2 regions of the Streptomyces liliifuscus genome follow, and region 2 is predicted to be linked to the other one. Evidence: riboswitches for the same ligand, from Rfam matches in the RefSeq annotation. Region 2 holds a riboswitch; the other holds the start of a gene.

Region 1 (15,239 bases), 5.4 Mb from region 2:
TCGCGCCACCATGCCTGTCGAATGAGAGGCGACCCACCATGCCGCTGCATGTGCCCCCGGCTCCCGCGCCCGCGTTGCGCACCGTCCTCACCGCCCTCGGTTCCCCCACCGCGGTCCGTGAAGCGCGTACCCCGTCCCTGCGCAACGCCCAGGGACCCGCCACACCCGATCTGCCGCTGCCCGTCCACGTACTCGACCGGATCACCCCGGCGGGCACCTCCGCCACCCGCCTGGCCGGGTGGCGCTTCCTGATCCGCTGCGGCGAACGCGCCGTGGCTGCCGCGGAAACGAGGCTGACCCCCGACGGCTGGGCCTTCTCGCACTTCTTCGAGGGCCCGTACGTCACCGCCACCGAGCGCGCCCTGCGCCAGGCCGAGACGATGACCGGGTCGTACCAGGCCCGTCTGTTGTCCGTACCCGAGCTCTACATGCTCACACTCTGGCTGCACGGCGACTGCGCGGCCGACGGCGCCGAGGGCCATCCGGCGGCCACCGACCTCCTGGTGCCACTGGCTCCCGCCCCGCCCGGCATCGCCGCGCACCGACCGCACCGCGTGGCCGAGCTGCTGCCCGTCCTGACCCATCGGCTCACACCGACGCCGACGCCCGCCCCGCTGCTCGGCTCACCCGCCTGAGCGCACCCCGGCTTCCGTGCCCCGCGGCCCCACCCCGGCCGCGGGGCACGCTGCTGCGCGGGGACGGAACTGCTTTGGGGACGGTGTTGCGTGGAGTGACGACCGAGGGACGCTGCGCACCCCCGGCCCGTCCGGACTAGCCCCATCCGACCATTACTAACCACCCGAAGAGACAGCCCAGTTGGAATGAACCGTCCGCACGGGTGATGCGTCATCAACCTGTGAGGAGCGCTGACGCCAAATCCCTGCGGATTGACGCCCGTAGGGCAACACTGGGTTCCGGACCATCTGACAAACGGGGGGCGGCAATGAGCATCAGTTCGAGCCGCGGAACAGACACGACACCGATCACCGACCTCACACCAAAGCGAAAGATCCCATCAATGTGCCAGCACCAGCCACCGTGCCCGACAGCCGACTCCGCCGACCGGGAGGCCGCGCTTCTTGTGGCGCACCACCCGGAGCAGGGATGGAGCCTGCTGTGCAACGGCGTTCTCCTCTTCGAGGACACCGGTGAGCTCCTGCCGGACGGCCGGATCATCGCTCCACATCGCCCTGTGGCCATGGACGTGATGACCGCCGCCTGAGCGGCGCGGTACGCCAAGGGCGGCGTGGCAGGCCGTCCGGACACATGAGGGGCCGGCCCGGGAAGCAATCCCGGAACCGGCCCCGACGCATGTCTGTCGGTGATTACTCTTCGTAGGCGTCCAGCGGCGGGCAGGAGCAGACCAGGTTCCGGTCGCCGTACGCCTGGTCGATCCGGCGCACCGGCGGCCAGTACTTGTCAGCGGCCGAGACACCCGCCGGGAAGACGGCCTCCTCGCGGCTGTACGCGTGTTCCCAGGCGTCGCCGAGCGCGGCGGCCGTGTGCGGGGCGTTCCGCAGCGGGTTGTCGTCCGCCGCCCACTCGCCCGAACCGACCTTCTCGATCTCCCCACGGATGGCGATCATCGCCTCGCAGAACCGGTCGAGTTCGGTCAGATCCTCGCTCTCCGTGGGCTCGATCATCAGCGTCCCGGCCACCGGGAACGACATCGTCGGCGCGTGGAACCCGTAGTCGATCAGCCGCTTGGCGACGTCGTCGACGCTCACACCGGTCGCCTTGGTCAGCGGCCGCAGATCGATGATGCACTCGTGCGCCACCAGCCCGCCGGGACCGGTGTAGAGCACCGGGTAGTGCGGCTCAAGACGCTTGGCGATGTAGTTGGCACTGAGCACGGCGACCTGGGTGGCCCGCTTGAGCCCCTCACCGCCCATGAGACGGACGTACGCCCAGGAGATGGGCAGGATGCCCGCGGAGCCCCAGGGAGCGGCCGAGATCGGGCCCACGCCGGTCTCCGGGCCGGCGGCCGGCTGCAGCGGGTGGTTCGGCAGGTACGGCGCCAGGTGCGAGCGCACCCCGACCGGACCCACGCCGGGACCGCCGCCGCCGTGCGGGATGCAGAACGTCTTGTGCAGGTTCAGGTGCGAGACGTCGCCACCGAAGTGCCCCGGCTTGGCGAGCCCCACCAGCGCATTGAGGTTGGCGCCGTCGACGTACACCTGGCCGCCCGCCTCGTGCACCTGGGCGCAGATGTCGGCGACGTGCTCCTCGAACACCCCGTGCGTCGAGGGGTACGTGATCATCAGCACCGACAGCTCGTCGCGGTGCTGCTCGATCTTGGCCCGCAGGTCCTCGACGTCGATCTCGCCGTCGTCGGCGGTCTTCACGACGACGACCTTCATCCCGGCCATCACCGCGCTCGCGGCGTTCGTCCCGTGCGCGGACGACGGGATGAGGCAGACCGTGCGCTGCTCGTCGCCATTGGCCCGGTGATAGCCGCGTACGGCCAGCAGACCGGCCAGCTCGCCCTGCGAACCGGCGTTGGGCTGCAGCGACACCTTGTCGTACCCGGTGACCTCGGCGAGCCGCTCCTCCAGCTCACGGATGAGCGTGAGATAGCCCTGCGCCTGCTCGGCGGGCGCGAAGGGGTGCAGCTGCCCGAACTCGGGCCAGGTCACCGGCTCCATCTCGGTCGTCGCGTTGAGCTTCATCGTGCAGGAGCCCAGCGGGATCATGCCCCGGTCGAGCGCGTAGTCGCGGTCGGCGAGCCGGCGCAGGTAGCGCAGCATCGCGGTCTCGGAACGGTACTGGTGGAAGACCGGGTGCGTGAGGTACTCGTCGGTGCGCAGCTGCGCGGCCGGCAGCGTGTCCTCCGTCGCCCCGTCCAGCACGGCCACGTCACCGTCGACCCCGAACGCGGCCCAGACGGCGCCCAGTTGAGCCCGCGTGGTGGTCTCGTCGCAGGCGAGGGACAGATGGTCTGCGTCGACGAGCCGGAGGTTGACCCCGCCCCGGCGCGCCGCCGCGAGCGTCTCGGCCGCCTTGCCCGGCACCCGCACGGTCAGCGTGTCGAAGTACGCCTCGTGGACGACCTCGACCCCGCCGGCCTTCAGACCCGCGGCGAGGATTGTGGCGTACCGGTGGGTGCGCCGGGCGATGCCCTTCAGGCCCTCGGGACCGTGATAGACGGCGTACATCCCGGCCATCACGGCGAGCAGCACCTGAGCCGTACAGATGTTGCTGGTCGCCTTCTCACGGCGGATGTGCTGCTCACGCGTCTGCAGCGCGAGCCGGTACGCCTTGTTGCCGTCCGCGTCGACCGAGACGCCGACCAGCCGGCCCGGCAGGCTGCGCGCGAACTTCTCGCGCACGGCCATGTATCCGGCGTGCGGCCCGCCGAAGCCCATCGGCACACCGAAGCGCTGGGTCGTGCCGACCGCGATGTCGGCGCCGAGCTCACCGGGCGAGGCGAGCAACGTCAGGGCGAGCAGATCGGCGGCGACGGTGACGACCGCGCCCAACTCGTGCGCCTGCTCGACGACGGGCTTGAGGTCCCGTACGGCACCGGAGGCGCCGGGGTACTGGAGGAGCACGCCGTTGATCTCGCGCTCGGCGAGCCCGGCCGGAATGCCGTCACTCAGGTCGGCGACGACGACCTCGACGCCGGTCGGCTCGGCGCGGGTCTCGATCACGGCGATGGTCTGCGGCATGGTGTCCGCGTCGACGAGGAACAGGCCCTTCTTGTTCTTGCCCATGCGCCGCGACAGCGCCATGGCCTCGGCGGCCGCCGTGCCCTCGTCGAGCAGCGAGGCTCCGGAGGTCGGCAGTCCGGTCAGCTCGGCGACCACGGTCTGGAAGTTCAGCAGCGCCTCGAGCCGGCCCTGTGAGATCTCGGGCTGGTAGGGCGTGTACGCCGTGTACCAGGCCGGACTCTCCATGACGTTGCGCAGAATGACAGGCGGCGTGAACGTCCCGTAGTAACCGAGCCCGATCATGGAATCCAGCACCTGGTTGCGGTCCGCGAGGGAGCGCAGCTCGGCCAGTACCTCGGCCTCGGTGCGGGCGCCCGGCAGTTCGAGCGAGTCGGCGTTCTTGATCACATCCGGGACCGCGGCGGCCGTCAGCTCGTCGAGCGAGCCGTACCCCACGTGCGCGAGCATCTTGGCCCGGGCTTCGGTGTCGGGCCCGATGTGGCGCTGCTCGAAGGGGATTCCCTGTTCGAGCTCTGAGAGCGGAATACGATGGACGGTCATTGCGGAGGCCTCCTGGTCTGACGACCTTCGAGGGCACCACTGCATGGGTGCCCGGACGGCCTCCCCCTCTGTCATCTCAACCTGAGAGCTTCACCGGCCCGCCCGTGAAGGCGCACCGGCTTTCACCGTCGGTGAGAGCGGAACCCGTCCAAAAAAACTCGAACACCGCTCTGCTTTCCAGAGTGACCTCGTCCATGCGGTACGTGGGCCTGAGAGATTCCGGGGAGGATTTGCTCCTTCGGCGCCTCCGATGAAGCCTGGAGGACTCTCCCGCACGGGGTCAGCAGCCGTTGCCCAGCGTACCAGCGGGGTTCCCTCGAGTGGCCGCCCTCCTCAAAGTGCTCTTTCGTAGTGCTTACGGATGAGTTGCGAGCAGCTGGAGGGCCCGTGCAGACCGACATCGATCCGCGCAACCTGATAGGCCGCAAGGCGTTCGACCGCAACGGCACCAAAATCGGCACGGTCGACGAGGTCTACCTCGACGATGCGACCGGCGTACCGGAGTGGGCGGCCATACGCACCGGCCTGTTCAGCAGAGACGCCTTCGTCCCCCTGGAGCCCAGCGAGCTGGCCGACGGGGCCCTGCGCGTCCCCTTCGAACGCGCCCTGATCAAGGACGCCCCCGACTTCGGAGTGGGCCGCCACCTCTCCCCCGAACAAGAACTCCAGCTCTACCACCACTACGGCCTGGACGTAGCCCCCCCACCCCCCTTCCCGGACCACGACTTCGGCCACCTGGCAGGCAAGGACGAGTCCCCGTAGGGAACGTTTCAGGGGTCACGGAAACCACCCACCCCCAGGAGCGACAGCGGCCCTGGCTTTCTTTGGGGGCGCGGAGAACTGCGCACTCTTCAGGGGCGCGGGGAACTGCGCGACCAGCCCCCACGCACCCGCAGCCACAATCGCACCCCCGTCACCCTCCCCGCCCGCCGCAGGCGACCCCGCAGGCGCCCCCACACCCCCAGGCCGCCGCTCAACCAACGGCAACGGCTCCGCAACCTCCAACAAAGGATCATCACTCCGAAACGTCCGCACCCGCCCCGGAGGGGAACCCGGCGTCTCGAACCGCACAGTCACCCGCCCCAGCCCACTCCCCTGCACCCACCCGTGCCCGAACTCGGCATGCCGCACATCGTGCCCCGCATGCCACCGCCGCTCCGCCGGAGGCACCGGCTCCTCCACCGCCTCCTCGACCTCTTCCTTCTCCGCGTGCTCGACCTCCTCGGCGGCAGCGACAGCGGCCGCAGCGGCGGCAGCCGTCCGAGCCTGCGCGAAGAGATCCTCCTGCGTGTAGTCGGCGAGCCCCGAGACCCCCACCCCCAGCAGCCGTACGCCGCCCGTGGTGTCCACGGACTCCAGCAACCGCGCGGCGGCCTCCCGCACCACCGCGGGGTCGTCCGTGGGCCCCCTGAGCGTCTCGGACCGGGTCAGCGTCGAGAAGTCGTACCGCCGGACCTTCAGCACGATGGTCCGCCCCGACAGATGCGCGTCCCGCAACCGCCCCACACACCGGTCGGCGAGCCGCTGGACCTCCATCCGCACTCGCACCCGGTCATGGATGTCCACGTCGTACGTGTCCTCGACGGAGACCGACTTGGTGTCCCGCTCGGCCACCACGGGCCGCACGTCGTGCGCGAGCGCCATGGCGTACAGCGCGACCCCGTGGGCCTTCCCCAGGAGCCGTACGAGCTCGTCCTCGCCCGCCTCGGCGATCTCCCCGACCGTGGTGATCCCGGCCCGCCGCAGATGGTCCCCCGTGGCGGGCCCCACGCCCGGCAGCGTGCGTACGGACATGGGGGCCAGCAGCTCCCGCTCGGTGCCCGGCTCGATCAGCACCAGCCCGTCGGGCTTGGCCTGCTCGGAGGCGATCTTCGCGAGCATCTTGGAGGCGGCGAGACCCACGGAGCCGGTCAGACCGGTGACGGCCCTGATGTCCCCGCGCAGCTTCACCCCGGTCAGCCGCGCCGACTCCGCGTCCCAGGCCGTCCGCCCGGCCTCCAGATCCACGAACGCCTCGTCCAGGCTCAACGGCTCCACCAGCGGCGACAGATCCCGCAACAGGCCCATCACCTGCTCGCTGATGTCCCGGTAGAGCCCGAAGCGCGGTACGAGATACGCGGCGTTCGGCGCCAGCCGGCGGGCCTGCGCCATGGGCATCGCCGAATGCACCCCGAAGACCCGTGCCTCGTACGAGCAGGTCGCCACCACGCCCCGCGGCCCGAGCCCGCCCACGATGACCGCTTTCCCGCGCAGGCTCGGCTTGGCCGCCTGCTCCGCCGAGGCGTAGAAGGCATCCATGTCGAGATGCAGGATCGTGGGCGCGGTTCTCACATGTCCGATGCTGCCCTACGCCACTGACAATGCACTGCGGACCGGCACGGAGCCGGACCGCCCGAACAGCCGAACGACGGACACCGGACGACGGACACCGGACGACGGAAAGCAGGCGGCGGGCGTCAGGGCCGGACGGCCCCGACAGGCCCCGCCGCTTCAGACCGCGCGATTGCGCCGCCGCGCCAGCTCGTCCGCCGGATTGGGCCGCACAAGCGTCTCGCCCGTGTCGACCCGCTCCCCGTGCAGCTGTGAGAGGGCGCTCTCCACGTCCCGCCAGACCACGCCCACCGCGATCCCGAAGATGCCCTGGCCGCCCTGGAGGAGCGCGTGGACCTCGTCGGGCGAGGAGCACTCGTAGACCGTCGCGCCGTCGCTCATCAGCGTCATCCGCTCCAGGTCCCGGAACCCGCGCTCACGCAGGTGCTGGACCGTCGTGCGGATGTTCTGCAGCGAGACCCCGGTGTCGAGGAACCGCTTGACGATCTTCAGGACGACTACGTCCCGGAAGCTGTAGAGCCGCTGCGTCCCCGACCCGTAGGCGGCCCGCACGCTCGGCTCGACCAAACCCGTTCTGGCCCAGTAGTCGAGCTGCCGGTAGGTGATGCCCGCGGCCGCGCAGGCCGTGGGCCCGCGATAACCGACCTCCTCGGACGCCACCCCGCCGTCCTCGGGCACCGCTGTCGGCCGCTGTACGTGATCGGCCGCGCTGCTGTGAAGCGGGTACGGGCTGCTCTCCCCCAGACCGGGTCCGGGGGCACCCCCAGCCGTACCGTCGCCGCTGCTTCTCACGCCGACCTCCGTCCTTGACCTGCCTTCTCGACGGTAGGCAGCCACCGGGGGTGCGTCAACGACCGCCACACTCGGCACGCCGAGTGATAATCACCCTAGGAGTGGTTTCCCGTGTCCCACCGCGGGGAAAGGCTAGCCGAATGCTCTCGGGACAACCGCCGTACGGCCTGTCGTCCGGCGGTCCCGGAGGGTCACTGGAGCCCGGGCCTGAGGGTCACTGGCTGTTGGTCCCGAAGTCCTCGGGCGAGATCTGGTCGAGGAACTCGCGGAACTTCTCCACCTCGTCCTCCTGCTCGTCCGGGATCGCGATGCCGGCGTCGTCCAGCACCCCGTCGCTGCCGTAGATCGGCGTTCCGGTGCGCAGCGCGAGCGCTATGGCGTCGGACGGCCGGGCGCTCACCTCGACCCCGCTGGCGAACACCAGCTCCGCGTAGAAGACGCCCTCCCGCAGGTCCGTGATGCGCACCTCGGTGAGCTCCTGGCCGACGGCCTCCAGCACGTCCTTGAACAGGTCGTGGGTCAGCGGTCGCGCGGGGGCCATGCCCTGCTGAGCGAAGGCGATCGCCGTCGCCTCCCCGGGCCCGATCCAGATGGGGAGGTAACGGTCGCCTCCCACTTCACGCAGGAGCACGATCGGTTGGTTGGAGGGCATTTCGACCCGGACACCTACGACGTCGAGCTCGTTCACACAGCAACCCTAGGCCGTGCCCGGCATCTTTGGGTAGTCGGGCACGGAATGGGCGGCCGATACCGCTCTTCGCGCGACCCACCGGGTCAGGGCAGCCGCACCCCGAGCGCGGACTGCACCAGCGCGGCGTGCAGCTTCACCGCGAGCCCCGCCAGCTCCTTGGTCTGCGCCTCCGCGTGCGCCCTGGTCTGCGGATTGCGGTGACGCCGCAGCGGGGCCACAACCTGGTCGACAAGGCCGGCCTCACGGTCGGCGGCGGCCTTCACGGCACGCAGATGGCGCGGCTCGATCCCGAACCGCCCCAGTTCCACGACGAGACCGGCCACGGTCACCGCCTCGGCGTCGTAGACCCCCTCAGGCAGCGGTGTGATGAGCCCGTAGGACTCCCACTCCTGAAGCTCCTGCTCGCCGATCTCCACGGCGGCCAGCAGCTCGGCCCGACCGATCCTGGCCACGGTCGGCCCCTCGGGCTCGCAGAGCGCCTCGCCGTCGCGCTGACGCCCCACGGACGGCAACGGCAGCGCCTCACCGCGCTCCACGGCGTCCAGGTGCTCGCGGATCACCTTCAGGGGCAGATAGTGGTCCCGCTGCATCCTCAGGACGTGCCCGAGGCGCTCGACATCGCCCGGGCTGAACTTCCGGTACCCCGACGGTGTCCGCTGCGGCTCGATGAGCCCCTCCGACTCCAGGAAACGGATCTTGGAGATGGTGACTTCGGGGAACTCGTCGCGCAGCACATTGAGCACCGTGCCGATGCTCATCAGTCCGTTGTCCATGGCGGCGGTGCCGTGGCCGACACCGCCGCTCGGTGTTCGAAACATGGACCTTCCTGAGGGTCCCCCCGGACCGGGTCCGGGGGCGGGTCAGATACCCCGCTGGCTCGCGTAGAAGACCAGCCGGTACTTGCCGATCTGCACCTCGTCGCCGTTCGACAGCGGGACCGAGTCGATCCGCTCCCGGTTGACGTACGTGCCGTTGAGGCTGCCGACGTCCGCCACCGTGAACGAGCCGTCGGGAACCCGACGGAACTCGACATGGCGGCGCGACACGGTCACGTCGTCCAGGAAGATGTCGCTCTGCGGATGACGGCCGGCGGTGGTCAGCTCGCCGTCCAGCAGGAAGCGGCTGCCCGAGTTGGGCCCACGGCGCACCACCAGGAGCGCCGAGCCGAGCGGCAGCGCGTCGACGGCGGCCTGCGCCTCGGGCGAGAGCATCGGCATCTGCGTCTGGCCGGTGACCTCGGCGTCGTAGGCCTCAAGGCCCGAGATGGAGATCGTCGAGGTGGTCTCCGACGGACGCTCGGGCGTCGCCCCGGCCCGCAACGGAGCACCGCAGTTGGAGCAGAAGCGGCTCGCCTCCGCGTTGCGGTTACCGCACCTCGTACACACCAGGGCCGACATGGACGGATCCTCCTGCCGCGGCTGCCCCGTCGGGGCATTGGACGCATACGGGTCGGAGCCGAAACCTATGCGTCCCGACTGGGCAGGGTCAACAGACGGCGCGCCCTGACCACCGGAAATGTCACCACCCGGACCACCGACCTGATCGCGGAACAGGGGGCGGTCCCCCTGGTCCTCACTCTCCGAGGGGCGCAGTGCGCGATGGCGGGCAGTCGCGTTGTCGCTGCCCTCTCGCGCGCTCTTGCCGAACAACTTCGCAAACAACTTCACGGGCGATTCCCCTTGACCGAAACAGACCCGCCCGTGGGGCAGGACGAACCCTGATTGCACACACCGGCCGAGCCGGACACCCTCACAACGTCCGTATCCACCAGACAGTTTCCACCACGCACCACCCATTCGGTGCGTCGACCCCCCGCAACCTCATGCCCTCGACGAGGGGCCCCCAAGCACCCCCTGTTCACTGGGAGGACGACCGAGCGTAGTCAGGCCGCTTCGCCGGTCGCAAGGCGTCCACGATGATCTTGTCCGATCGTTCCACCGTGACAGTGGCCTGCTCCTTCTCCAAAGTCTGCACCACACCGCCCGGGATGTTGAGCGCCGGTTCGAGGTCCTGAGGCTTGCCGATGACCTTGAAACGATAGGGGGCGCTGATCTTGTTCCCGTCGACGGCGACTCCACCGCTCACATCCGTCAGATAGGTGCCCGCGACGACCCGTACGCCGTTGACCTGGATCGCCTCCGCCCCGGCGGCACGCAGCTCCTGGATCGCGTCGAGCAGCATGTCGGCCTCGACCGTCCCCTTCTCGTCCCCGATGGTCAGCGTGATGCCGGGACCCTGCGCCGCCACGGTGCCCGCCAGGATGCCGAGTTGCTTCTCCTTCTCGACCGTCTGCTTGCGGGCCTCCTCGGCCTGGTCCGAACTGTTCTCCAGCTCGGTGCGCTGATCCTCCAGCCCCTGCTTCTCCTCTTCCAGACGCTGTGTGCGGTCGTCCAGTTCATCGAGGATGCGTACGAGATCCTCCTGACGCGCACCGCGGAGGGCGCCGTCGCTGTCGCTGTTGGACGCCACCTGGACGGCGAGACCGAAGCCGAGGCCGAACAGCAGCAGGGCCACGATGAACTGCGCACGCGACACACGCGGCGGCCAAAGACCCTTCACCAGCCGCTGCCGGCCGGTCAGAACCGGCTTGCTCGGTTCCGCCTCGGCGTCGGGCGACTCGGGGTTCTCCCGAGCCCGCGCCTCCTCCGCCCGCACCTCTTCGGGAAGTTCCTTGCGCAGGCGGTTCTCGGAGGTCTCGGGGGCGTCCGGGCTCCTGGGGGTCTCAGGGGACTGCGAGGTCTCTGAGATCTCTGGGGTCTTTGGGGTCTCTGGGTTCTCGTCCTGGTTGCTCATCGGCCTCACGCCCGGAACACGTGACGACGGATCGCCGCGGCGTTGGAGAAGATCCGGATGCCGAGGACGACCACGACACCCGTGGACAGCTGGGCGCCCACACCCAACTTGTCGCCGAGGAAGACGATCAGCGCGGCCACGACAACGTTGGACAGGAACGACACCACGAAGACCTTGTCGTCGAAGATGCCGTCGAGCATCGCCCGCAGACCTCCGAACACGGCGTCGAGCGCCGCGACGACGGCGATCGGAAGATAGGGCTCGACCACCGCCGGAACCTCGGGCCGGACCAACAATCCAGCCACGACTCCCACGACGAGGCCCAGTACGGCGATCACGATGTGCCTTTCTCTGTGCTCGGTTGTGCTGTTCGTACGATCACACTCGGTGCGGCGGGCAGCCGGACGTCGTCCTCAACGGAAATGCCGGTCCGGATATGGAAGTTCTTCCGCAGGGCGTCCAGATACTGTCCGTCACCGCTGTTCTGGAACTCGGTTCTCAGCCGCTCGCCGTCCCCCACCGCCAACACCGTGTAGGGCGGCACCAGGGGCTTGTTGTCGACCAGTATCGCGTCACCCGCGGCCCGGATCGCGGACAGTGCGGTCAGCCGCTGCCCGTTGATCGAGATGGCCTCGGCGCCCGACTCCCACAGGCCGTTGACCACGCGCTGCATGTCGCGGTCGCGTACGCGCCCGGTGTCGGAGAAGCCCGACGTCTCGCGTGCGTCGCCGTCGCCGCCCTGCTCTGCTTCCTTGGCGTCGTTCACGACGAGCTTCACGCCGGGACCATGTACTTCGACCGCTCCGGCCAGGATGCCCACCAGCTCGCCCTGTTCGCCGCCGTGCTTCTTGAGCGCCTCGCGCTGCCGCGCGCTCACGTCGTCGCGGAGCTTGTCGATACTGTCCTCGAGCTTGTCGGCCGCCGACGTCTCGCGGTCGATGCGGTCGATGAGTTCCTCGCGCTCCTTGGCGACGACCGGGGCCGCTATCCGCGCCTGCGCGGCCCCCACGGTCACCACGAGGGCCGCGAGCACCAGACCGGCCGCGAGTCCGAGCTTCGCCCGCAATGTCTTAGGCAGGGCGCCGGTCCCGTCGGCCTTCTTCCGGGCAGCCGCCTCCGCGTACCCGTCGTCGAGGCTGTGGTCCATGACGTTGGTGAGCAGCGACATGGATGCGTCCGGGCGCGAGGGGCGCGTAGAAGTGCTCCGAACGGGGGGCTGCTGCGGCATGCCGCACATCGTCGCACGTCGCGGCCAGTACCTCCGAATGGCCCCACCGTCGTGCCGGACGTGCCCCTTTGGAGCACGTCCGGCACGCGCGCGTGCAGCTCAGCGACCGGCGCTGTCCACCACCGACGACCACTCGTCGAGCAGGGCCTGCGCGGACGCGTCGTCGGGCCCTTCGGCCCACAGATGCGTGACCGCCTCCGCCCGGTCCGGAAGAACCATCACCCAGCGCCCGTCGGTCTCCACCACTCGTACGCCGTCGGTCGTGTCCACGAACCGGTCGCCGGCCGCTTCGACCACGCGCCGCATCACAAGCCCCTTGACCGCCCAGGGAGTCGCGAGATCGCGCTTGAGGACGTGCGCCCGGGGAATCCGGGCGTCGATCTGGCTGAGAGTGAGCTGCGTCCGCGCCACCAGCCCGATGAGCCGTACGAAGGCCGCCGTGCCGTCGAAGACGCTGCTGAACTCCGGCACGATGAAGCCACCGCGCCCGTCGCCTCCGAAGATCGTCGACTCCTCGCGCCCCACGCGCGTCAGATCGTCCGGCGACGTCGTCGTCCAGTCGACCTGGGTCCCGTGGTACGCCGCCACCTGCTCGGCGATCCTCGTGGTGGTCACGGGCAACGCCACCCGCCCGCTACGCCGTTCGGCGGCCACCAGGTCGAGCATGACCAGCAGAGCCCGGTCGTCCTCGATGATCCGCCCCTTCTCGTCGACGAGCGACAACCGCTCGCCCACCGGGTCGAACCGCACCCCGAACGCGGCGCGCGCGGACGCCACGATCTCTCCGAGCCGCACCATCCCCGACCTGCGGGCATCCGCGGTCTCCGTGGGCCGCGACTCGTCGAGACCGGGATTGATGGTCAACGAATCGACCCCGAGCTTGCCCAGAAGGCTGGGCAGCACCAGCCCGGCACTACCGTTCGACGCGTCCACGACCACCTTGAGCCCTGACTCGGCGACCCCGGTGTTGTCCACATTCCGCAGCAGAGAACCGGTGTACGAGTCGAAGACGCTGGCCGGGAAGTGCAGGTCCCCGATCTCGCCCGGGAAAGCACGCCGGTACTCCTGCCGCGCGAACACCCGGTCCAGCTTCCGCTGGCTCCCCTGCGACAGGTCCGCCCCGCGCCCGTCGAAGAACATGATGTCGACGGAGTCGGGAACCCCGGGCGTCGTCCGGATCATGATCCCGCCGGCACTGCCCCGCGCGGTCTGCTGCCGCGCCACCGGCAGCGGCACGTTCTCCAGGTCCCGTACGTCGATGGCGCTGGCCTGCAGCGCCGAGATGACCGCCCTCTTGAGCGCACGCGCGCCACGCGAGTGGTCACGGGCGGTCGTGACGGTCGAGCCCTTCTTGAGCGTCGTCGCATACGCACCCGCGAGGCGTACGGCGAGCTCGGGCGTGATCTCCACGTTCAGGATCCCGGAGACTCCGCGGGCTCCGAAGAGATGGGCCTGGCCCCTGGACTCCCAGATGACCGACGTATTGACGAAGGCGCCGGCCTCGATGGTCTTGAACGGATAGACCCGCACATTGCCCTGAACGATCGATTCTTCACCGACCAGGCACTCGTCACCGATGACGGCGCCGTCCTCGATGCGCGCGGCCCGCATGATGTCGGTGTTCTTCCCGATGACACAACCGCGCAGATTGCTGTGCTGGCCGATGTACACGTTGTCGTGCAGCACGGCCTTGTGCAGAAACGCCCCGGTCTTGACGACGACGTTGGAACCCACGACGGTGTGCTCGCGGATTTCGACGTCGGCCTCGACCTTGGCGTAGTCCCCGATGTAGAGCGGGCCTCGCAGCACGGCGTCGGGGTGTACTTCGGCACCCTCCGCGACCCAGACCCCGGGCGAGATCTCGAAGCCGTCGAGCTCGACGTCGACCTTGCCCTCCAGGACATCGGCCTGCGCCTTCACATAGCTCTCGTGCGTGCCCACGTCCTCCCAGTAGCCCTCGGCGATATAGCCGTAGATCGGCTTGCCCTCCTTCATCAGCTGAGGGAAGACATCGCCGGACCAGTCGACGGAGACATCGGCCTCGACATAGTCGAATACCTCTGGCTCCATGACGTAGATACCGGTGTTCACGGTGTCCGAGAAAACCTGGCCCCAGGTGGGCTTCTCGAGAAAGCGCTCGACCTTGCCTTCCTCGTCCACGATGGTGATACCGAATTCCAGCGGATTCGGGACACGGGTCAGACAGACGGTGACCAGCGCACCCTTTTCCTTGTGGAAATTGATCAGATCAGTGAGATCGAAGTCGGTCAGAGCATCACCGGAGATCACGAGGAAGGTGTCGTCCTTCAGCGCTTCCTCGGCGTTCTTGACACTGCCGGCAGTACCGAGTGGCTTCTCCTCATTGGCATAGGTGAGCTCCATACCGAGCTCTTCACCGTCACCGAAGTAGTTCTTGACGAGAGAGGCCAGGAACTGGACAGTAACGACGGTCTCGTTGAGCCCATGCCGCTTGAGCAGCCGCAGCACATGCTCCATGATCGGGCGATTGGCCACGGGCAGGAGCGGCTTGGGCATGCTTGAGGTCATGGGGCGAAGGCGTGTGCCTTCACCTCCGGCCATCACGACGGCCTTCATGTCGGAAGCGTCCTCCTTGAAGAGACGACGGTCTAGCCGACTTCACCCGTCAGATTGTCCCGCACATTCTGCTTGCGGGCCATCAGAGGCCACTAACGGCCGCCCATTCGGCGAGCTCAATCGGCCATGGTGTCCGCGCGGACAAGGCGGCGGACCTGAACCACGTAGAGGATCCCTGCCCACCAGTAGAGCGTTGTACCCCATCCCGCGAACGCCCATCCGAAAATAGCAGCGAGTGACGCAAGCCATCCACTTCCGTCACTGAGCAGCAGCAACGGGAAGGCGTACATCAGGTTGAACGTAGCAGCCTTCCCAAGGAAGTTCACCTGCGGTGGCGGATAGCCGTGCCGCCTGAGGATGCCCACCATCACCAGGAGAAGCAGCTCACGCGCCAGCAGGACGCTTGTCAGCCAGAGCGGCAGAATCTCGCGCCAGGTGAGCCCGACGAGAGTCGACAGAATGTAGAGACGGTCGGCCGCGGGGTCCAGCAGCCGGCCGAGGCTGCTGATCTGGTTCCAGCGACGGGCCAGCTTGCCGTCCAAATAGTCGCTGATGCCGCTCAGCATGAGCACCAGGAGTGCCCAGCCGTCACTCTGGG
Region 2 (15,239 bases):
TTGGACTTGTCCTTGTACGGGCCCGGGTACTCACCCTTGGGGTCGAGCACGTCCTTCAGGTAGACCGGACCGCCGGACAGGACGTCCTGCGCCCAGACGCGCTCGATGCCGTACTTGACGTCCTTGGAGGTGATGGGCTTGCCATCCTCCCAGGTGACCCCGTCACGCAGCGTGTACGTGTAGGTCTTGCCGTCGTCGGAGATCTTCGCCGTGCTGGTGGCGAGGTCCGGGGTGACCTCGGCGCCCTTGGCTCCGGGCTCCGCCTTGCCGGTCACCAGCGTGCGGCTGTAGTACCGCATGAAGTTCCATGCGAAGCCGTAGTAGCCGCGCGTGGTGTCCCACGAGTCGGCGTCCTGGGCGCCCGCGAACTTCAGCTCGCCGCCCTTCTTGACGAGGGAGGCCTGCGCGACCTTGTTGTTGGCTGCGTTGAAGCCGGCCGCGCCGTTCTTCGAGCCGCCGTCGTCGTCGCTGCCGCCGCCGCCGCACGCCGCCGTGGACAGCAGCGCAGCGACCACGGCTGCGGCGGCCGCGGCCTGCTTGCGCCGCCCTGTGGTGCGTTGGGTACTCACTCGGATCCTCCGATATGTAGCGGCCCGTCGACAGATGACGGGGCCCTGGGGGTACGGCAGTTCAGCGGGAACCCTTCGGGTCGAGCGCATCGCGTACGCCGTCGCCGAAGAGGTTGAAGGAGAGCACGGTGATGAAGATCGCTACACCCGGGATCACCATGTACATGGGGTCCGAGTCGTAGTAGTCGATCGCGGAGGAGAGCATCTGTCCCCAGGAGGCGGTGGGCGGCTTGACGCCCACGCCCAGGAAGCTGAGCGCCGCCTCGGTGAGGATGTTGGTCGGGATCATCATCGTCGTGTACACGATGATCGGCGCGACGAGGTTGGGCAGCAGCTCCTTGAACAGGATGTAGAACCGCCCGGCCCCGAGGCTGCGCGCGGCCTCCACGTACTCGCGCTCACGCAGGGACAGCGTCTGACCGCGCACCACGCGTCCCACATAGGGCCAGCCGAAGAAGCCGATCACCAGGATCATGACGAACAGGCGCACGCCCGTACCCGTCAGACCCAGCATCTCGTTCGGCATGACCGAGACCAGCGCGATGATGAAGAGCAGCTGCGGGAAGGCCAGCAGGCCGTCCATCACGCGGCTGACGAGGGCGTCGACCCAGCCGCCGAAGTAGCCGGCGAGGACGCCGAGCACGGTGCCGAGCACCACTGCCACCAGGGCCGACAGGAAGCCGACGAGCAGCGAGATGCGGGCGCCGTAGACGATCCGGGCGAAGATGTCGCGGCCGCTGACCGGTTCGACGCCGAGAAGGTGGTCTCCGCTGATTCCACCGAAGGACCCGGTGGGGGTCGAGAAGAGCGGATCGATCAGGTCCTCGTGGTGGGACTCGGGGTCCTGCCCGACCAGGTTCGTGATCACGGGAGCGAGCAGCGCGATCGCGATCAGCACGAGGACGATGACGCCGCCCGTCAGGGCGAGCTTGTCCCGCTTCAGGCGCTCCCAGGCGATGCGGCCGAGGGAACGACCCTGTACCGCCTTCGCCTCGGCGGAGCCGGCTACGAGCGCCGCCTCCTCGGCCGCGCTCGGGGCGGCTTCGGCCGTCGGCTCGTGCAATGGTGCCGTCATCGTGGCAGGGACCCCTCTCAACCGGCGGTAGCCGGCCCACACTTGCCGCTGTAGCGGCGTGATCAGTCCGTCGTACACGGGGGCGAAACCCCCTGGACCGGGAGTCTTCAACGCCTCGGCGATCTGTTGCCAGACCTGACGGTGAATGGATGCGCAAACGTGATGCTGTCAGGAGGGTTCCGTTATCCGAACGCCGGGTAACGGGGGTCGGACGCGGGAGTTTTGGTACGAAAGGGGCCTCGCAGCCCATTTACCCGCGTAGATCGGGACATACCGCCCACGGGTGATGCGGGAGTGGGAGGCGGTGCTCCACGGGTTGGACTCAACAGGACCCGGATCGTCTCAGGTGCTTCGACCGGATCGTCTCAGACCCGGTGAATCATCTCAGCAGGCGCCCACGTCATCTCAGTAGGTGCCCGGGAATCCGTATCCGCCGGCCGCCGGCGCCTGGGCGGGCGCCGCGTGGGCCTCACGATCGTAGAACGGCCGCGCGTTGATCCGCAGCCACAGGGCCACCGGGTCGTACTCGTCGGACATCGCGACCGTCGACACCGGCAGTCCGTCCGGCACCGCGCCGATGGACTGCTGCATCATCGCCCGCACCGAGTCCACGGCGGGCGGGCTGGTGTCGTACACATCGAGGCCGATGGCCAGATAAGGCGCCCCGAGCGCGGGCTGCACCCAGGCTCGGCGCAGCGATCTGACGGCGGTGGTCCGGTGCGCGTTCTGCGTGAGCAGGGCGTAGAACTGCGGGATCTCGATGCCCGGTTCGGACAGCCTGAGCGGGCCCGCGGGCTGCCGCTCCAGGCCGGTCGAGATACGGCGCAGATCCAGCCAGGGGATGCCGACACCACCGCCCGGCGCGTGCGGGTTCAACCACAGGCCGTAGTGGTCGGGGTAGAGGGTGCGGGCGACGTCGAGTCCGTCGACCACCTCGTACGAACGGTTCCAGCCGCTCGCCGAGAGCTCCTGGGCGGAGGTCACACAGGGCGCGTAGCCGAAGCCCTCGACCTCCATGTTCCCGTACTGGGCGTCGGGCGAGCCCGCCTGGCCGTGCCAGAGCAGCATCCAGACCTGGCCGGACGACGGGGTCGCGAGGGCGCGCAGGAGCGCCTCGTAGGCGTCGTAACGCCCGGGCGTCACTTGGCGCAGCATGTGCTCGACCTGCCCGGCCGCGGCCGTGCCCGACGCGCTCACCTTCTACCGCCCCTTCGTGACATCCCTGACATACAGGTCCATTCGACGGGGCACCGTGCTCGCTTGAACATGGCACCACCCCGACCGAGCCATGAAACCAGCTTAAGTGGCGATCCCGACAGCACCGTTGCGCTCCGCCGGGTTTGGTGTTGAGAGCTCGGGACTTTCTGTTGTTCGCCGCCCGCGGGATGGGGGTGGCTGGGCGCGCCGTTCCCCGCGCCCCTTCGGGACGCGCCCCTGCCGGGCTACGAAAACTAGTGGGCCCAGGTGTAGAACGGGCGCACCTGTGTCCGTAGCCAGTCGCCCACCGGGTCCTGGGCCACGTCCAGGAAGACGAGGTTCACGGGGTGCCGCACGGGGACCCGGCCGAGGGCGCGGCCCACGGCGTCCAGGGGGAGGGTGCGGGCGTCGTCGTGCCAGTGGGCCAGCTCCACGCCGATGAACATCACGGGGTCGCCGCCCTCGATGCTCGCCAGACAGCGGCGGGCGCTCAGGACGACACCGGTCGCGGCGAACTCGGCGGAGGCGGCGGTCAGGAAGTCCACCGGGTCGTGCTGCCAGTCCGGCTGGAAGAGCCGCACCCGGCCGCCGCTGGCCGACCCGTCCAGTTCCGTACGCCCGGCCCGGCACAGCTCGGCCACGGCGGGCGGCGGCAGCGGCACCCCGACCGTGCCGTCCGGGTTCACCACGATGCCCACCTGGGGCGGCAGACCGCGCGCGAACTCGACGGCGGGCGCCACCGTGTACGACATGTGGTCGCCGACGACCTGGCGGAACTGCTGCTCCGAGGAGAAGACCGGCACGTACGCCTGTCCGCCGAACTCCAACGTGGGCAGGTCGAGCGGGCCGCTGTGCGGGCCGCCGCCCTCGGGCAGCGGCACCCACAGGAAGCTGCGGCCCATGACCTCCACGATCCGGGCGCCCGCGGAAGGCGACGCCGCACCGAGGGAGGCGGCCAGTACCGCCTCCAACTCGTTGCCGGGCCAGCCGACATGGGGGTGTGGGTGCGCTTGCACCGGAATGTCCTGTGCCGGGAAGTCCATCTCTCTACCGCCTGCTCGAACCGCCGTCTGCGGCTGTCGAGATTACGCGTACGCGCCCTCCCCCGCCGCAGTCCGTCCGGCGCACCGGGACCTCGGTCCGTCCGGTCACCGGGCCCTCAGTCGCCGAAGTCGACCCGCCGCAGCACGTCCGCCGCGGCACGGTCGATCAGCACCGCCGAACCGCAGCCGTCCGGCAGGTCGCCCTTCTCCACGGAACGCAGCAGCCGGCCGAACGCGCCGCGGTGCCGCGCGAACGCGTACCGCGAGACGCCGCGGCCCCTCTCGCGCTGGCCGTCCAGGGCCGTGCCGGGGTCCACGTCGAGCAGCAGCAGGTGCAGGGCGCCGCCGCGCCGCCGGGCGTCCCGGGCCAGCCAGCTGCGCACCCAGGCCTGTGTCCCGCAGTCGTGCACCACGACCCCCTCGCCGGACCGCAGGGCCCGGCGCAGGCCCGCGTAGTGCGCGGCGCGGACCAGGGGCCGGTAGACCGCGTACGGCAGGAAGCGGGCCAGCCTGCCGTCCCAGCGGTCGCGGGTGTCCTGGGAGTCGATGCGGCGGCCCGTCACCGCCCGGCGCATCAGGGTCGACTTGCCGCTGCCGGGCAGGCCCGTGACCACCACCAGATCGGACGTGCCGAAGCGGAGGCCGTGCGGGCTGTGTCCCGCGCGCTCCCGCAGATCGCGGACGACGGGCGCCGGAAGCGGGCCGCACGCCTCCCCGGCCGGGGCAGTGGGCTGCTTGGGCAGCGCGATGGCCGCGCTCGTGGCGTACGCCGTGGTCCTGTTCACCCTGATCGTCCTCCCCATGGGGTCGGGAGACCCATCCCCGTCGAGTGTAAAGAGAAGGTAATGCGCTGGTCCCCTCATTTCTGTTCTCGTCCTGCCACAGCCCCGTCACAGATCACTGTGGATGCCTGTGGACCCTGTGCGGACGCCGTGCGGCCGGGCCCGGCCGCCGCTCACCCGCCCCCTCGCGAAGAGTCCCCTGCCGCGCCGCTCCGATGCGTGCAATGATGTGCCCGCCAACTGCATACCGGCCGCTTGAATCCGCGCGGGAGAGTTCCGGACACGTCTTGTACGTGGTCCGGGCGCCGAAGGAGCAAGTCCCTCCCTTGAATCTCTCAGGCACCGTTACCGCGCGGGCGAGGCACATCTGAAAAGCGGGCCGTTCCCTGTCACCAGGGCTTCGGCTCCACCCAAGGTGCAAGTCAGTGACCCTCCGGTCGACCGGTGGTCACGGCGAACCTCTCAGGTTCCGATGACAGATGGGGAGGAACGACCTCGCCGTCATGCCTTGGGAGCCCCACCGTGAGCAGTAACGCCCCCGTTGACCCGCGCCATACCGCGCTCGACGCCCTGCATCGTTCGCTCGGCGCGACGATGACCGATTTCGCCGGCTGGGACATGCCCCTGCGCTATGGGTCCGAGCGCGACGAGCACCTCGCCGTACGGACGAAGGCCGGACTCTTCGACCTCTCCCACATGGGCGAGATCACCGTGACCGGACCCCAGGCGGCCGCGCTGCTCGACTTCGCGCTGGTCGGCAACATCGGGGGCGTGAAGGCCGGCCGGGCCCGCTACACCATGATCTGCCGGGCCGACGGCGGCATCCTCGACGACCTGATCGTCTACCGGCTCGCGGAGACCACGTACATGGTCGTCGCCAACGCCTCCAACGCCCAGACCGTTCTCGACGCGCTCGTGGAGAGGGCCGAGGGCTTCGACGCCGAGGTCCGCGACGACCGGGACGCCTACGCCCTGCTCGCGATCCAGGGACCCGAGTCCCCCGGCATCCTCAAGTCCCTCACCGACGCCGACCTGGACGGCCTGAAGTACTACGCCGGCCTGCCCGGCACGGTCGCGGGCGTCCCCGCGCTGATCGCGCGCACCGGCTACACCGGCGAGGACGGCTTCGAGCTGTTCGTGGCCCCGGCCGACGCCGAGAAGCTGTGGCAGGCGCTGACCGACGCGGGCACCCCGGTCGGGCTCGTGCCCTGCGGCCTCTCCTGCCGGGACACCCTGCGCCTGGAGGCGGGCATGCCGCTGTACGGGCATGAGCTGAGCACCGCGCTCACCCCCTTCGACGCCGGGCTCGGCCGGGTCGTGAAGTTCGAGAAGGACGGCGACTTCGTGGGGCGCGAGGCGCTGACCGAGGCCGCCGCCCGTGCCGAGTCGCAGCCCCCGCGCGTCCTCGTCGGCCTGATCGCCGAGGGCCGCCGTGTGCCGCGCGCCGGTTACCCGGTCGTCGCCGACGGCAAGGTCGTCGGCGAGGTCACCTCCGGCGCGCCCTCACCGACCCTGGGCAAGCCGATCGCGATGGCGTACGTGGACGCCGCGCACTCAGCACCCGGCGCGCCGGGTGTCGGCGTGGACATCCGGGGCAGCCACGAGCCGTACGAGGTCGTGGCGCTGCCGTTCTACAAGCGCCAGAAGTAGACCCTGGTACAGCGAGCGCCGGACAGTGAACCCTGGTCCGCGAGCGTCACGAAGTGACCCAGAGCACATCAGCCCAGGTCACCCCCAGTCCCCCTGCATCAGCACTCCCCCGCGTACAGGAGAATTCAGGCCATGAGCAACCCCCAGCAGCTGCGCTACAGCAAGGAGCACGAGTGGCTGTCGGGCGCCGAGGACGGCGTCTCGACGGTCGGCATCACCGAGCACGCGGCCAACGCGCTCGGCGATGTCGTGTACGTCCAGCTCCCGGAGGTGGGTTCCGCGGTGACCGCGGGCGAGACCTGCGGCGAGCTGGAGTCGACCAAGTCGGTGAGCGATCTGTACTCGCCCGTCTCCGGTGAGATCACCGAGATCAACCAGGACGTCGTGGACGACCCCGCGCTGGTGAACACCGCCCCGTTCGAGGGCGGCTGGCTGTTCAAGGTACGGGTCGCGGAGGAGCCGAAGGACCTGCTCTCCGCGGACGAGTACACCGAATTCTCCGGCAGCTAAGGACTCCTGACCGATGTCGCTTCTGAACCAGTCCCTCCACGAGCTCGACCCGGACGTCGCCGCCGCCGTCGACGCCGAGCTGAACCGCCAGCAGTCCACCCTCGAAATGATCGCCTCGGAGAACTTCGCCCCGGTCGCCGTCATGGAGGCCCAGGGCTCGGTCCTCACCAACAAGTACGCCGAGGGCTACCCTGGCCGCCGCTACTACGGCGGCTGCGAGCACGTCGACGTCGCCGAGCAGATCGCCATCGACCGGGTCAAGGAGCTGTTCGGCGCCGAGTACGCCAACGTCCAGCCGCACTCGGGCGCCTCCGCCAACCAGGCCGCGCTGTTCGCGCTGGCCCAGCCCGGCGACACCATCCTCGGCCTGGACCTGGCCCACGGCGGCCACCTGACCCACGGGATGCGGCTCAACTTCTCCGGCAAGCAGTTCAACGTGGTCGCGTACCACGTGGACGAGGCCGGCCTCGTCGACATGGCCGAGGTCGAGCGGCTCGCCAAGGAGCACCGCCCGAAGGTCATCATCGCCGGCTGGTCGGCGTACCCGCGGCAGCTGGACTTCGCCGAGTTCCGCCGCATCGCGGACGAGGTCGAGGCCTTCCTGTGGGTCGACATGGCGCACTTCGCGGGTCTGGTCGCGGCCGGCCTCCACCCGAACCCGGTGGAGCACGCGGACGTCGTCACCTCCACCACCCACAAGACGCTGGGCGGCCCCCGCGGCGGGATCATCCTCGCCAAGAAGGCCTTCGCGAAGAAGCTCAACTCGTCCGTCTTCCCGGGCTTCCAGGGCGGCCCCCTGGAGCACGTGATCGCCGCCAAGGCCGTCTCCTTCAAGGTCGCCGCCTCGGAGGACTTCAAGGAGCGCCAGCGCCGCACGGTCGAGGGCGCCCGGATCCTCGCCGAGCGGCTCACCGCGCCCGACACCCGCGCGGCCGGCGTGAACGTCCTCTCCGGCGGTACGGACGTCCATCTGATCCTGGTCGACCTGCGCGACTCCGAGCTGGACGGCCAGCAGGCCGAGGACCGTCTCCACGAGGTCGGCATCACGGTCAACCGCAACGCCGTCCCGAACGACCCTCGCCCGCCGATGGTCACCTCGGGCCTGCGGATCGGCACGCCCGCCCTCGCCACCCGCGGCTTCACCGCCGAGGACTTCGCCGAGGTCGCGGACGTCATCGCCGAGGCGCTGAAGGCCCCCGCGTCCTTCGGGGAGGCCGACGCGCAGGCGCTCAAGGCCCGGGTGACCGCACTGGCGGAGAAGCACCCGCTGTACCCCGGTCTGGGCCACTAGTCCCGTTTCACCGGGGCACCGCGCACACTGGAAGGTGTGCGCGGTGCCCCGCCCGCCCGACACCCACCACCGCCCTGGTCGCAGCGCTTCGCGCCTTTCGTTCTTCTGCACCACCCCCGCTTTGAGGAGTCCCCGTGGCCATCTCGGTCTTCGACCTGTTCTCGATCGGCATCGGCCCGTCCAGCTCCCACACGGTCGGCCCGATGCGTGCCGCGCGGATGTTCGCCCGCCGGCTGCGCACCGAGGACGTCCTGTCCTCGGTGACCTCGGTACGCGCCGAGCTGTACGGCTCACTGGGCGCGACCGGCCACGGCCACGGCACCCCCAAGGCGGTGCTGCTCGGCCTGGAGGGCGCCTCTCCGCGCACGGTGGACGTGGAGGGGGCCGACGACCGGGTCGAGGGCATCAAGTCCTCGGGGCGGATCAACCTGCTCGACGAGCACGAGATCGGCTTCTCCTTCGACAACGATCTGATCCTGCACCGCCGCAAGACGCTGCCGTACCACGCGAACGGCATGACGCTGTGGGCGTACGACGCCTCGGGTGCCGAGCTGCTGTCGAAGACGTACTACTCCGTGGGCGGCGGGTTCGTCGTCGACGAGGACGCGGTGGGCGCGGACCGCATCAAGCTGGACGACACGGTCCTCAAGTACCCCTTCCGCACGGGCGACGAACTGCTGCGCCTGACGAAGGAGACGGGCCTGTCGATCTCCGCCCTGATGCTGGAGAACGAGCGGGCCTGGCGCACCGAGGACGAGATCCGCGAGGGTCTGCTGGCCATCTGGCGGGTGATGCAGGCGTGCGTCTCGCGCGGCATGTCCCGCGAGGGCATCCTGCCGGGCGGCCTCAAGGTCCGCCGTCGCGCGGCCATGTCGGCCCGCCAACTGCGCGCCGAGGGCGACCCGTTGGCCCACGCGATGGAGTGGATCACGCTGTACGCGATGGCCGTGAACGAGGAGAACGCGGCGGGCGGCCGCGTCGTCACCGCGCCGACGAACGGCGCGGCCGGCATCATCCCGGCGGTCCTGCACTACTACATCAACTTCGTGCCCGGCGCGGACGAGGAGGGCGTCGTCCGCTTCATGCTCGCGGCCGGCGCGATCGGCATGCTCTTCAAGGAGAACGCCTCCATCTCCGGCGCCGAGGTCGGCTGCCAGGGCGAGGTCGGCTCGGCCTGCTCGATGGCGGCGGGCGCACTGGCCGAGGTGCTCGGCGGCTCTCCCGAACAGGTCGAGAACGCCGCGGAGATCGGCATGGAACACAACCTCGGCCTCACCTGCGACCCGGTCGGCGGCCTCGTCCAGATCCCCTGCATCGAACGCAACGGCATGGCCGCGGTCAAGGCCGTCACGGCGGCCAGGATGGCCATGCGTGGCGACGGCTCCCACAAGGTGTCCCTCGACAAGGTCATCAAGACGATGAAGGAAACGGGCGCGGACATGAGCGTCAAGTACAAGGAGACGGCGCGGGGCGGGCTGGCGGTGAACATCATCGAGTGCTGAGGGTGGGACGGGCGAAGTGGGGGAAGAGCAAAGGAAGTTGCCCCCCACAGGCACCACCAGCACCCGTCCCCCCACCGCACGGAGGAACCACCATGCTGCGCGGCATCGACGTAAGCGCCTACCAGTCGTCCTCGTACAGCACCGAAGGCGTTTCCTTCGTCTTCGTCAAGGCCACCGAAGGCCGCACATACGTCAACCCGAAGCTGAGCGCGCAGACGAAGCGGGCGCGTGACGCCGGCTGCGTGGTCGGCTTCTACCACTTCCTCTGGCCGGGCAACCTCACGGCCCAGGCCGAGTACTTCGTCGGCAAGGCCCCCGAAAAGGCCGGCGACATCCTCGCCGTCGACTGGGAGACAACAGGCGACGGCACCCACGCCTCGAACGCCGAAAAAGACCGCTTCATCCGCAAGGTGAAGGAACTCCGACCGAATCACCGGGTCGTGCTCTATTGCAATCGGAATTACTGGCTGAATGTCGACGACACCTCATATGCCGGTGACGGCCTCTGGATCGCCGACTACGTCACCGCGGGCAAACCACGGATCCAGGCCAAGTGGCGCTTCCACCAGTACACCGACGACCCGCTGGACAAGAACGTGGCGCGGTTCGACACCCTCGCCGACCTGCGGGAATGGGCGACCCCGTAGGCTGCCGCGCATGGGCGGGACAGTGGCTGCGGTCAGCAGCAGCGGTGAGTATTCGTTCTCCAAGCCGAATCGGGACGGCATCACGTTGCTTGCCGGGCTCGGGGTGGAGGGGGATGTGCATGCCGGGGTGACGGTGAAGCACCGGTTCCGGATGGAGAAGGATCCTTCTCAGGTGAATCTGCGGCAGGTGCACCTCATTCACGAGGAGTTGTTCGACGAGGTGCGGGAGGCCGGGTTCGAGGTCGCGGCCGGGCAGCTCGGGGAGAACGTCACCACCCGGGGTATCGATCTGCTGGGGCTGCCGACCGGGACGCTGCTGCGGGTCGGGGACGAGGCCGTGGTCGAGGTCACCGGGCTGCGGAATCCGTGTGCGCAGATCGACGGCTTCCAAAAAGGGCTGATGAAGCAGGTCGTCGGGCGGGACCAGGACGGGACCGTCCGGTTCCGGGCCGGGGTCATGAGTGTCGTCGTCACGGGTGGTGTGGTGCGGCCCGGTGACCCGGTCGAGGTCGAGTTGCCGGACGGGCCGCACCTGCCCCTGCAGATCGTCTGAGCGGGGCGCCGGAGCGCTGCCGCCGGAGCCCTACGCCCGGAAGTCCGCCGAGCGCTCCCGTGGGGCCTCCGCGAGGGCCTTTGTCACTGCGGTGACGCCTTCCTGGAGGCCGTAGACCGGGGTGCCGGGCTGTTGGCGCCAGGAGTCGTCGAGGGTGCCCGCGTCGACCGTGTCGAAGCCGAGTTCGTCGATGAGGTCGCGGACGACCTGCTTGGCGGACGCGTCGTCGGCGGCGACCGGGAGGGCGATGCGGTCCGGGGCTCCGGCCGGGCGGTGGCGGTCGAGGAGGTCCTGGGCGTACGTGCCGTTGAAGGCCTTGACGACCGTGTGGCCGAGCTGCCGGGCCGTCCAGCGGCTCTCCGTCAGGCCCTCGTCCTCGATCCCGGCGATCTTGCCGTCCCGCTGCCGCGGGTAGTAGTTGCCGGTGTCGACGACGACGGCTCCGTCGGCGGCCTCGTCGAAGAGCCCCGACGGCAGGCCCGGGACCGCCTTCAGGGGCACCGTGACAACGACGAGTTCGGCGCCGTGTGCCGCCTCCGCGACCGGGACGGGCGTCGCGCCGGTCTCCTCGGCCAGTGCGGTGAGGGTCTCCGGACCCCGGGAGTTGGCGACGGACACCTCGTGGCCGAGGGCGGTGAGCCGCCGGGTGAGGTTGCCGCCGATGTTGCCCGCTCCGATGATGCCGATCTTCATGGCTCGCGCGCCCTTCCGGGGGTCGATGACTCCGATGTGGAGCACCAACCTCCGGGGCAAGCGGGCTATTCCGGGCCATCACCCGAAAGGCCGCACAGCGTTTCCAGCGTCCGGAAACCGCCGTCCCGGCCGTCGGGTGGCCGGTCGCAGACCGCATGACGGGCGCGCACCGCATGCCAAAGGGCGCCCCCGCCCGTCCGGCGGGAGCGCCCCTCGCGTCGGGCTACTTGTTCAGGTGGGACCAGAACTCGTCGAACGACAGCAGCTTGTCGCCGTTGAGGTCCTGGGAGGCGATCACGGCCTCGGCCACCGACTCGGTGACGTTCCAGTCGCCGCCCTGGGCCAGGGCCTTCTTGAACTCGGCGGCGGTGACGTAGCCGTCCCCGTCCACGTCGATGCGCTCGAACGCCTTGCGTGCTTCCTCGATGTCCGCCACCGGACCCGCCCCTTCTGATGTGCCGTACTTGCCGAGGTCAGATTAACTGGCCGGTCGGGCACTCAGCGCGGCGACCACCCACGCGAACTCCTCCCGGTGAGTCGGCAGCGGCTCGGTCCCCCGTACGAGCGCGAGCAGTTCCCGGAAGCGGGCGAGTTCGGCCTGGCTCGCCGACACCATGCGTTCCAGTACGGCGGCCCTGTCGGCGTCGCCGAGCAGTTCGGCCAGGACCGTGTCGGCCTCCGGGGCGTCCGGCGCGAGGCCCCGCTCCCGTGCCTCGCCGGCCAGCTGCACCAGGCGGCTCATGAACCACAGGGACGTACCGGCCGGCACGTCCGGCCCCCGGTCCGCGGCGTTGAATTCGACCATCCTCCGCATCTGCGCGCGAAAACCCGTGTCCTGCATCAGTTCGGCGAGCTCCACCCAGGCGTCCACCTGCTCGGTCGTGGGATCGTCGGGCAGGTCGGGCACGCCGAAGCGCAGCCGGGTGCGGATGTCGGGGTCCGCGGTGTCGAGGCCGTCGAAGGTCTCCGCCATGAAGTCGTCGACGATGTGCTTGCGCTCGGCGGCCGACAGCCGCGCCAGTCTGTTCATCAGGGTCGTCTCCTCCGCGGTCGAACCGCGTCGCGCCACGGTCGACAGCACCGCCCGGGTCACCCTCAGCGACCTGATCTGCGCGTCCAGGGCCGCCACATGCGTGGCCGCCACCTCCGCGACCGTCGTCTCGCCGGCCACCACCCGGCGTACGTCGTCCAGGCCGAGGCCCAGCTCCCGCAGCGTACGGATGAGTTCGAGGCGGGCCACGGCCCCGGCGTCGTACAGCCGGTAGCCGCCCTCGGAGCGGGTCACGGGCGGCAGGGCGCCCGCGTCCGACCAGTAGCGGATGGTGCGCACCGGCAGTCCGGTGCTCCGGGAGAGCTGCCCGATGGTGAGCAGCCCGGTGCCGTCGTCGATCATGGGGTGGAGTCTGGGCCTTCCAGTGGGTGGAGACTCAAGTGACGGGCGAGGGAAGGGGCGGCGTGGTGGCCGGCACTCTGCGGGACATTCTCGACGCGGCGGCGCGCGGAGTCTTTCCGCCGCCCGACGGTGGTACGACGGTCGTGCCGCAGCACGCCCACCGGGACGCCGGGGTCATCGCCTTCACCGCGCACTCCGTCGTCTTCACCGACGAGGGGGAGGGCTGGGTTCGCGAAACGCTGGCCGGGGCCGACTGCGATCCGCTCGCAGCGACCATGAACCCGCGCTTCCTGGCGGCGTTCATGGAGCGTACGGGGCGTACGACGGACACCATCGACCTGCTGACGGTCGCCGCGCCGCTGTCCGGCCCGCCGCCGCTGAGGCTGACGGAACTCGACGATCCCGGCCATCCCCGGGTCGCCCGGGCCCGCAAGCGGCGGGACGACGTGCGGGTGTGGGCCGCCGACGGAGGCGTACTCGTCCTGGGGCGTGGGGTCGCGGGACGGCTGGAGGCCGCGATCGAGGTCGCCGAGGAGGTACGGCACCGGGGGCTGGGGCGCGCGCTCGCGGTGGCGGCGCGACATCTGGGCGGGGGCGAGCCGGTCTGGGCGCAGCAGGCCGCCGGGAACGCCCGCAGCGTACGGGCCTTCCAGGCGGCCGGGTTCCGCCCGGTCGGGGCGGAGGCACTGCTCGTCGCCCGCTAGGGCCTGTCTGACAATTCCCGTCGTCGCCCGGAGGGCGGCCTCGCGGCGTCAGGTGCGTACTCTCGGCGCGCCGGGCGTAGATCCGCGTACTGGACGTACTCGGGTCTACGCCCGGTGCGGCGAGAGTGCATGCATGGCGTCGCGAGGCAGGCAGGAATTGTCAGACAGGCCCTAGGCGGGAGCCGCGGGCCTGTTTCGGACGTCGGGGCGGAGGCCGGGGCTCAGTGCCAGGGATCAGCGCCGGGCTCGGTGCAGGGGTTCAGTGCCAGGGGCAGGAGTTCAGTGCCAGGGCTCGTAGTGCGGGTTGCTCTCGCAGTCGCTCATGATCTCGGTCTTGGTCTTCTTGTCGACCGGACAGACGCCGATGATGTACTTCCGCTCGATACCGCCGGGGAAGGCGACCTCGACCTGGTCGGCCCACTTGTGGGTGTCGCCGATGGTCTTGTTGACGTCCACACCGCCGGGGGCGTCGATGTAGTAGTTGTAGCCGCTCTTCCACCAGGTCTTGTAGAGGTCGTGGTCGTACGTCGTGGAGACGTACGGGGAGGGCTGGTTGACCAGGACGTACTGCTCGATGTCGTACTGGCCGTTGATGACGTCCTTGGGGTGGAGGCCCTGCTCGAAGACGACCGAGGGGCCGCGGCCGTCGCTGCGGTAGAGCGTGCCGCAGGTCTTGCGCCAGACAGGCTCGGGCGTGATGCGGTCGACGTCCACGCGGCGGTCCGCGGCGGCGTGGACGGGGTCGGCGAACTGGGGACAGGTGGGGGCGGCGGCCTTCGCGGCGAAGGGTGCCTTTGCGGGAGCGGGACCGGAGGCGGGAGCCGGGGCGAGAGCGGGAGCCGGGGCCGGGAGCGTCGCGGCGGACGTTGCGAGGACGGCCGTCAGGGACAGGACGACGGCAGCGGCCCGCCGCCGCAGGCGAGTTGTGATCATGGAGAGCACGATCTCGGTTCTGCGGGTGCGGGCCGTGGATCTTCACTCGTACGGCGGCGTGCCGTAGCGGGGCGTTGCCTCGGCCCTGTGGTGAAAGGTGGCGATCGGCTCCGCCGGAGGGGTGGGGCGGGTCGCTGACGCGCGGATCTCGCCCCCGCCGCCCCTACCCATTCCCGTCACTTACTCAGGGGCTCCGCCCCCGAACCCCCAAAAGACTGCGCAGTTCCCCGCGCCCCTGGGTATTTCAGCCTCTCCGGCGTTTGAGGAGCGGGGGTTCGGGGGCCGGCCCCCGAAAGGGACGGGAATGGGTAGGGGCGGCGGGGGCGAGAAAACCTAGCGGTCCGCCACCCTCATTTCGAACCAGGTTGTTTTGCCGCGGGGCAAGAGGTCGACGCCCCAGCGGTCGGAGAGTTTGTCGACGAGGAAGAGGCCTCGGCCGCTCACGTCCATTTCCTGGACCGGCATGAGGCAGGGGAGACCACGGGACGGGTCCCGCACCTCGACCCGGATCCACCCCCGGCGGCGCCGCATACGGAGCCCGAACACCCGCGCCCCCGTATGCCGCACGGCATTGCCCACCAACTCCGAAACGAGTAGGACCGCGTCCTCGGTCATCTTCGGCGAGAGCCCCCAGTGACGCAGAACCACGACCTGGGTCAGCCGACGCGCGGCGGCCGCGGACTCGGGCCGGGAGGGC

The links. A riboswitch is a leader RNA that binds a small molecule or an ion and turns the genes downstream of it on or off. The one in region 2 is predicted to bind glycine.
Region 1: linked by a shared signal. The riboswitch ahead of gcvP (aminomethyl-transferring glycine dehydrogenase) and the one ahead of gcvT (glycine cleavage system aminomethyltransferase GcvT) in region 2 are both predicted to bind glycine.

Annotation. Positions count from the first base shown of each region.
Region 1 covers NZ_CP066831.1:9,026,638-9,041,876, reverse strand. Annotated here, with positions in the region: gene JEQ17_RS39020 (hypothetical protein) at 39-635, shown strand; gene JEQ17_RS39015 (DUF5999 family protein) at 1,019-1,222, shown strand; gene gcvP (aminomethyl-transferring glycine dehydrogenase) at 1,326-4,211, opposite strand; glycine riboswitch at 4,399-4,494, opposite strand; gene JEQ17_RS39005 (PRC-barrel domain-containing protein) at 4,599-4,973, shown strand; gene JEQ17_RS39000 (DNA polymerase IV) at 4,989-6,542, opposite strand; gene JEQ17_RS38995 (MerR family transcriptional regulator) at 6,702-7,334, opposite strand; gene JEQ17_RS38990 (bifunctional nuclease family protein) at 7,549-8,022, opposite strand; gene ftsR (transcriptional regulator FtsR) at 8,109-8,843, opposite strand; gene JEQ17_RS38980 (FHA domain-containing protein) at 8,886-9,821, opposite strand; gene JEQ17_RS38975 (DUF881 domain-containing protein) at 9,883-10,818, opposite strand; gene JEQ17_RS38970 (small basic family protein) at 10,824-11,156, opposite strand; gene JEQ17_RS38965 (DUF881 domain-containing protein) at 11,153-12,055, opposite strand; gene JEQ17_RS38960 (mannose-1-phosphate guanyltransferase) at 12,146-14,641, opposite strand; gene JEQ17_RS38955 (CDP-alcohol phosphatidyltransferase family protein) at 14,758-15,239, opposite strand, start outside.
Region 2 covers NZ_CP066831.1:3,609,696-3,624,934, forward strand. Annotated here, with positions in the region: gene JEQ17_RS15145 (ABC transporter substrate-binding protein) at 1-569, opposite strand, end outside; gene JEQ17_RS15150 (ABC transporter permease) at 631-1,644, opposite strand; gene JEQ17_RS15155 (enhanced serine sensitivity protein SseB C-terminal domain-containing protein) at 2,050-2,841, opposite strand; gene JEQ17_RS15160 (enhanced serine sensitivity protein SseB) at 3,096-3,884, opposite strand; gene JEQ17_RS15165 (AAA family ATPase) at 4,001-4,687, opposite strand; glycine riboswitch at 4,923-5,027, shown strand; glycine riboswitch at 5,028-5,155, shown strand; gene gcvT (glycine cleavage system aminomethyltransferase GcvT) at 5,189-6,316, shown strand; gene gcvH (glycine cleavage system protein GcvH) at 6,449-6,826, shown strand; gene glyA (serine hydroxymethyltransferase) at 6,840-8,117, shown strand; gene JEQ17_RS15185 (L-serine ammonia-lyase) at 8,252-9,619, shown strand; gene JEQ17_RS15190 (glycoside hydrolase family 25 protein) at 9,712-10,266, shown strand; gene JEQ17_RS15195 (MOSC domain-containing protein) at 10,277-10,819, shown strand; gene JEQ17_RS15200 (NADPH-dependent F420 reductase) at 10,850-11,512, opposite strand; gene JEQ17_RS15205 (EF-hand domain-containing protein) at 11,736-11,948, opposite strand; gene JEQ17_RS15210 (helix-turn-helix domain-containing protein) at 11,991-12,905, opposite strand; gene JEQ17_RS15215 (GNAT family N-acetyltransferase) at 12,971-13,609, shown strand; gene JEQ17_RS15220 (ADP-ribosyltransferase) at 13,889-14,542, opposite strand; gene JEQ17_RS15225 (ATP-binding protein) at 14,876-15,239, opposite strand, start outside.